Regions from separate parts of the Shewanella sp. 10N.7 genome, predicted to be linked through region 2. Evidence: predicted binding sites of a transcription regulator. Region 2 holds the regulator's gene; each other region holds the start of a gene.
The links. The regulator sigma-54, encoded in region 2, starts transcription at its own class of promoters, with help from an activator protein. The targets are predictions, from matches to a motif close to GTTGGCACGNNNNTNGNNT.
Positions count from the first base shown of each region.

Region 1: a site for sigma-54 is predicted at 1,055-1,073, ahead of flgF (flagellar basal-body rod protein FlgF). Genes of this name have one in related genera too.
Region 3: a site for sigma-54 is predicted at 954-972, ahead of LMH66_RS11300 (CmpA/NrtA family ABC transporter substrate-binding protein). Genes of this name have one in related genera too.

Region 1 covers NZ_JAJGZS010000010.1:96,868-99,143, forward strand. Annotated here, with positions in the region: gene flgG (flagellar basal-body rod protein FlgG) at 1-252, opposite strand, end outside; gene flgF (flagellar basal-body rod protein FlgF) at 264-1,007, opposite strand; gene flgE (flagellar hook protein FlgE) at 1,244-2,276, opposite strand, start outside.
Region 2 covers NZ_JAJGZS010000025.1:26,313-28,588, reverse strand. Annotated here, with positions in the region: gene lptB (LPS export ABC transporter ATP-binding protein) at 1-22, shown strand, start outside; gene LMH66_RS15495 (RNA polymerase factor sigma-54) at 204-1,688, shown strand; gene hpf (ribosome hibernation promoting factor) at 1,713-2,000, shown strand; gene ptsN (PTS IIA-like nitrogen regulatory protein PtsN) at 2,003-2,276, shown strand, end outside.
Region 3 covers NZ_JAJGZS010000015.1:112,971-115,246, reverse strand. Annotated here, with positions in the region: gene LMH66_RS11305 (sodium ion-translocating decarboxylase subunit beta) at 1-187, shown strand, start outside; gene LMH66_RS11300 (CmpA/NrtA family ABC transporter substrate-binding protein) at 1,097-2,276, shown strand, end outside.

The DNA.
Region 1 (2,276 bases), on a different contig from region 2:
GCCCTGAGTGAACATTTTCTGCGTCGCGACAACTTTGGTACCTGCACCAATGTTTAATCCATTGGGCAACTTAGTGTTATCAGCACTAATGCCACCAGCCTGATTGACGGTTTGATAGAGTAAATCTTCGAATACTGCTCGGCTCTTTTTATAGCCAACGGTACTGGCATTGGCCACATTGTTAGAAATAACAGCAATATCGGTTTGTTGGGCATCAAGGCCTGTTTTACTGATCCATAAAGCGGGATGCATAATAATTACTCCTAACTAATTCTCATTAAAGACGAGGATGCGCGATCTAGATCTTCGGCATTTTTCATCATCTTCACTTGCATTTCGTATTGACGCTGAATGTCAATTAACGCCACCATTTCCGATACAGCATTAACGTTACTTCCTTCAACTGCGCCGCTCTCAACGGTTACATTAGGATCATTCGGCGCATTTAAGCCCGATGTCAGCCTAAATAAACCATCTTCGCCACGCATCATTTCTGCATTATCTGGATTGACTAATTTAATTCGCGCCACTTCTTCAATCACATCTGCAGTAGCACCCTGTGGTCTTACAGAAATAATGCCATCAGGTGATATCTGAACTTTATCTATTGGTAAAGGCAGTACAATTGGCCCAGCTTCACCCATCACTGGATTACCACGGCCATTGGTCAGTAAACCGGTACTGTCAAAACTTAGACTCCCAGAACGGGTATAAGCCTCACCACCTTCTTTACTTTGAACCGCAATCCAACCTTGATCTTTAATTGCAATGTCTAAATCTCGGCCTGTAGTTTTAATCGGGCCAGAGTTAAAGTTGTGTCCTGGACTTTCTGTCATGGCAAACACACGTGTAGGTAGACCTTCACCAAATGCTTGCATAGAGCGAGCTTGAGCAAGATCAGCTTTAAAACCATCAGTATTGGCATTAGCTAAATTATTGGCACGAACAGCCAAAGCATTCATATTCTGCTTTGCCCCACTCATGGCAACATAAAGTAATTTGTCCATTTGCTGCTCCGTCAAACTTTTTACATAACAAAAGATATATACAGAACTAGCAATCAGTGTGCCAACACATGAAAGTAAAAATAATTAAAGCTAAGCTAATGAATTTGAGATGGAATAAAACGATTACCTGGTGAGGTACTAATAAGAAGGGAGTCAATTAAAATGGCAAAGAGTTGCCGTTGCGGCAACTCTTTGAAAATCTAAACTCTATGATTAATCAAAACCTTAATCGATAACTAGCGGATTTGTAGTATTGACTGATTCAAGGTGTTATTCACCTCAAGCGTACGAGAGTTAGCTTGGAAGTTACGTTGAGCTGAGATTAAGTCAACCAATTCTGTGGTCAAATCAACGTTAGACTGCTCAAGTGCTGATGAACGAATACTACCGAACGTGCCACTATTGGCTTCACCTGCCAAGGCTGCACCAGAATCTAAGCTCGCTTTCCAAGAGGTATTACCCACTTGAGTCAAACCTTGTTCATTAGCAAAACGCACTAGTGCAACACGCGCGAGTGGCTCAGTTGAACCATTACTGTAACTTGCAGTCACTAAGCCATCAGAACCGATACCCACATTGGTTAAACGACCTACTGTTGTACCGTCTTGGGTTAATTCTGTCACTTCAAAAGGTGAAGCATATTGTGTTGGGTTATTAAAACCAAGAGTTAATTTTTGAGTACCATCAGCACCAGGACCTAGAACATTTGCGCCATTGACACCCAGCTCGACCGTTTCAACAGTTGCGGGATCTGAACCTGTGTAAGCTCCGGCATCATTAAACTTCAATACAGACCCTTTCCAACCTGATGCATTTTCAGCAAGTGCCGTACCATCTGCAATACCATCGCCGGTAGTATCTACACCGTATGAACCACCATTTGCTTGATCAATATCGACCTGCTCGCCATCAACGGCATAAAAGGCAACCCAGTTACTCTCACCGGTATAAGCACCATCTGTTGGTTTGATGAAGTAGGTTGTCATAATGTGCGACTCACCGAGTGAATCATAAATAGTCACTGACGTTGAGTTATTAAACGTATCTGGATCGTTTGGATCAAAGTTAGCAGGATCTAATGCTGACTCACCTACATTTAAGTTCATTTGCAAACCAACATTACTGGTTTTTACAGGGCTACCAGCAGTATCTGGAATTTTAATCGGTACAGTACTCGATAAGCTCACCGAAGTAGAGTTACCATCGGCATCAACTGGGAAACCTTGTAAGAAGTTACCCGCTGAATCTGTCATGAAACTTTCAGAGTTC
Region 2 (2,276 bases):
AGGTGAGCAATTCAAGCTATAGTTAGCATTCTTTAGTGCACAATATGGCATGTCGCGACCAGTATCAGTCCCACTTTTTAGTGCAATGTTCTAGACTGAACTTAAGCCAAGCTTCAGCTTAAGCCTAGAAGCAGTTTAAAAAGGTGCTAGACCCACACAATTGTTAGTCGCGACGATGAAACTCAATTAGGGATAAGCGGTAAATGAAAGCCTCACTCCAACTTAAAATGGGTCAACACCTGACTATGACCCCACAGTTGCAACAAGCCATTCGCTTATTGCAACTTTCCTCATTGGAGCTACAGCAAGAAATTCAACAAGCACTTGACTCAAATCCACTCCTTGAGCTCGAAGATGAGTTTGCTAAAGCAAAAGAACCAGTAAAAGAAAACGCCCAGCAAACCGATACTGATTTTAGTGATAACAGCCAAGTGACTGTTGAAAAAGACACCTCAACCGTAGACACCACTGAATCGTTGACCAAAGAATCCATGCCTGACGAATTACCAATGGATACCACATGGGATGAAGTTTACACAGCATCCCCAAGTTCAGGTTCTGGCGCAGTGGCTCGTGATGACGATATGCCTTTTCAGGGTGAAACCACAGAAGGCTTATATGAGCATTTAGAGTGGCAAAAAAATCTCACCCCTTTTTCTGAAAACGATCTGGTAATTGCCACAGCGATTATCGATGCCGTTGATGAACGTGGTTACTTAACCCAAACAACTGAAGACATATTGCAAGCTTTAGGCCTAGAAGATATTGAACTCGATGAAGTTGAAGCTGTACTCAAACGAGTTCAGCATTTTGATCCAGTAGGCGTTGCAGCAAGAGATTTAAGCGAATGCCTGATGATTCAGCTGGGCCAATACCCTAATGAAATACCTTGTATCGATAACGTTAAGCTACTGATTGCAGAACACCTAGACTTAATTGCAGGCCGCGACTTTAGATTATTAATGCGTAAAACCAAGCTTAAAGAAGATGATTTACGCGAAGCGATTCAATTTATTCAAACGCTTAACCCACGTCCAGGGTTACAGATCACTCCTATTAAAGATGAATATGTCATTCCAGATGTGACAGTGTTTAAAAAGAGTGGCCGTTGGGTCGTTGAGTTAAATCCAGATAACATGCCAAAAATTGGTGTGAATCAGCAATATGCAGCAATGGCAAAAGGCTCAGCAAACCAATCAGACAGCCAATTTATCCGTGGTCATTTGCAAGAAGCAAAATGGTTTATCAAGAGTATTGAAAGCCGTAATGAGACACTATTAAAAGTGGCTAATTGTATTGTGCAATTTCAGCAAGGCTTCTTTGAGTTTGGCGAAGAAGCAATGAAGCCAATGGTACTTAATGACATTGCTGAAGCCGTTGAAATGCATGAGTCGACGATTTCGCGTGTCACGACACAAAAGTATATGCACACCCCTAGGGGACTTTTTGAACTAAAATATTTCTTTTCAAGCCATGTGAGTACTGATGATGGCGGAGAGTGTTCTTCTACTGCAATTCGCGCATTTATTAAAAAGCTTGTTGCCGCAGAAAACCAGCAAAAGCCACTTAGCGATAGTAAAATGGCGACGCTATTGGCAGAACAAGGGATCAATGTTGCTCGGCGTACGATCGCCAAATATCGTGAAGCAATGCTCATCCCTCCCTCAAACCAACGCAAAAGCCTATAAGCCTTTGTTATTGGAGGATGATCTATGCAAATTAACCTGACTGGGCACCATGTGGAAATTACTCAATCTTTACGTGAGTATGTACAAACTAAGTTTTCAAAGCTTGAACGACACTTCGAACAGATCAATAATGTTCACGTTGTGCTCAATGTTCAAAAGCTGCAACAAATTGCAGAGGCAAAATTACACCTCAAAGGAGGTGAAGTTTTTGCGGTATCACAGAACGCTGATATGTATGTTGCAATTGACGCCCTGATCGACAAATTAGATCGTCAGGTAATTAAACACAAAGAGAAGTTAATTAAACACTAACGATGGAACTTCGCACCATTCTGCAGCCGGCGTGCACTACCTGCGCCACGCCGGGCAGTAAGAAAAAAGTACTGGAACTTATCAGCGATTTAATGGCTGCCCAGTACCCAACCCTATCTTCACAGGCTATTTTTGAAAGTTTAATAGCACGTGAAAAAATGGGTAGTACAGGTATAGGAAATGGCATTGCGATTCCTCATGGTCGATTAACTGATATCGAAGAACCGATAGCAATTTTGATCAAGTGTGAAGAAGGCATTGAGTTTGATGCTATCG
Region 3 (2,276 bases), on a different contig from region 2:
CAAGATAAACCCATTAATTGGTGCAGCGGGCGTATCTGCGGTTCCTATGGCAGCGCGTGTTGTAAACAAGGTAGGTCTTGAGGCTAATCAGCAAAACTTCTTACTGATGCACGCTATGGGGCCTAACGTTGCTGGTGTTCTAGGTAGCGCTGTGGCTGCGGGTGTATTACTTGCAGTATTAGGCTAATCGTTATCAAATGTAGCGACAAGTAAACGCGAGTAATCGAATGAAGCCACTGACTAACAGTGGCTTTTTTATTGGCTTAAAATTGTTATTGCACTGATGCATGCCATTAAGGTGTTAGACCATCCCATCCTGCTCAAATCTATTCCACCTCGTTTCAACAAACTAAGTCTCATTAAGCCTAGTCTCATTAAACCTACTCCCAACAAACTAAGTCTCATTAAACCTAGTCTCAACAAACTAAGTCTCATTAAATCTAATCTCAACAAGCTAAGTCTCATTAAACCTACTCCCAACAAACTAAGTCTCATTAAACCTACTCTCAACAAACTAAGTCTCATTAAACCTAGTCTCAACAAGCTAAGTCTCATTAAACCTAGTCTCATTAAATTTAATCTCAGCAAACTAAGTCTCATTCAACCTCATGCCATTTATTCAAAAGTGATTTTTTCGTTTCAATAAAATGTTGCACCTCTTTAGGGGGATACTTTGCTGTTTAAGTACCCATTTAGGTGCGATTGAACTTATGTTGCACTGAATTGGTATCACCCTTTATGAGTACTACCAGTACTTAATTTATAAACTTGTTTTAAAACATAACCTTAAAAGGTTGGCACGGTTGCTGAATAGTATTTATCAACAATTCGAGTTTTCAGTAGTGCTCATAAGTCGCATTTGTCGTTGGTTATTTAATCGATTGTCTGTGTTGTGAGCCTTGAAAGAGATAAATTAATTTAAGCAAAGGCGCTTAATTATTCCTTAGGGAGTAGTTGGCGCCTTTTTTGTTTTCCCTATTTCAAACTTAGTTTTTGACTTAACTTTTTTAAATTTAACAAGGATAGAAAGATGAATTGGAAAAAAGCACTTAAACATACTCTATTGGCTGTGTCGTTTACGGCAGTCGCTCCTGCTATGGCAGAGGTCGGCTTTCCTGAAAAAGAAGAGTTAACGTTCGGTTTTATCAAATTAACCGATATGGCACCGATTGCGATTGCTTATGAAAATGGTTACTTCGAAGAAGAAGGTTTATATGTGACCATCGAAGCACAAGCTAACTGGAAGGTGCTATTAGATGGTGTTATCGATGGACGATTAGATGGCGCACATATGTTGGCAGGGCAACCAATAGCAGCCACGATTGGTTATGGCACTAAAGCTCACATCATCACGCCTTTTTCGATGGACTTAAATGGTAATGCGATTACGGTTTCAAATGATATTTGGAGCAAGATGAAACCCAATATTGCCAAAGATAGTGAAGGGAAACCCGTTCACCCTATTAAAGCTGATGCGTTAAAACCAGTGGTAGAGGAATACACTGAAGCGGGTAAGCCATTTAAAATGGGTATGGTATTTCCTGTCTCAACTCATAACTACGAATTACGTTATTGGTTAGCAGCAGGTGGTATCCACCCTGGTTACTATGCGCCTCATAAAGGTGATACTTCAGGTCAGTTAGATGCCCAAGCATTTTTATCAGTGACGCCACCACCACAGATGCCTTCAACCCTTGAAGCGGGCACGATTTATGGCTACTGCGTGGGTGAGCCATGGAACCAACAAGCCGTGTTTAAAGGTATTGGGGTGCCAGTGGTTACCGATTACGAGATTTGGAAAAATAACCCTGAGAAAGTCTTTGGTATAACAGCTGAATTTGCAGAAAAATACCCTAACACAACAATTCGATTAACCCGTGCTCTGATCAAAGCGGCGAAATGGTTAGATGATAACAACAATGCTAACCGTCCTGCTGCAGTTAAGATTTTGTCACAGTCAAACTATGTTGGTGCCGATTACGATGTGATTGCCAATAGCATGACAGGTACCTTTGAATACGAAAAAGGTGATAAGCGTTCAGTACCTGATTTCAATGTGTTCTTCCGCTACAACGCAACTTATCCATATTACTCTGATGCGATTTGGTATTTGACTCAAATGCGCCGTTGGGGACAAATCTCAGATGACAAGCCTGATGCTTGGTACAAAGATGTTGCTGCAAAAGTTTATCGTCCTGATATCTACGCTAAAGCTGCACAGTCTCTGATTGATGATAAGACCATCGAAGCTAAGCACTTCCCTGATTTTGCAACGG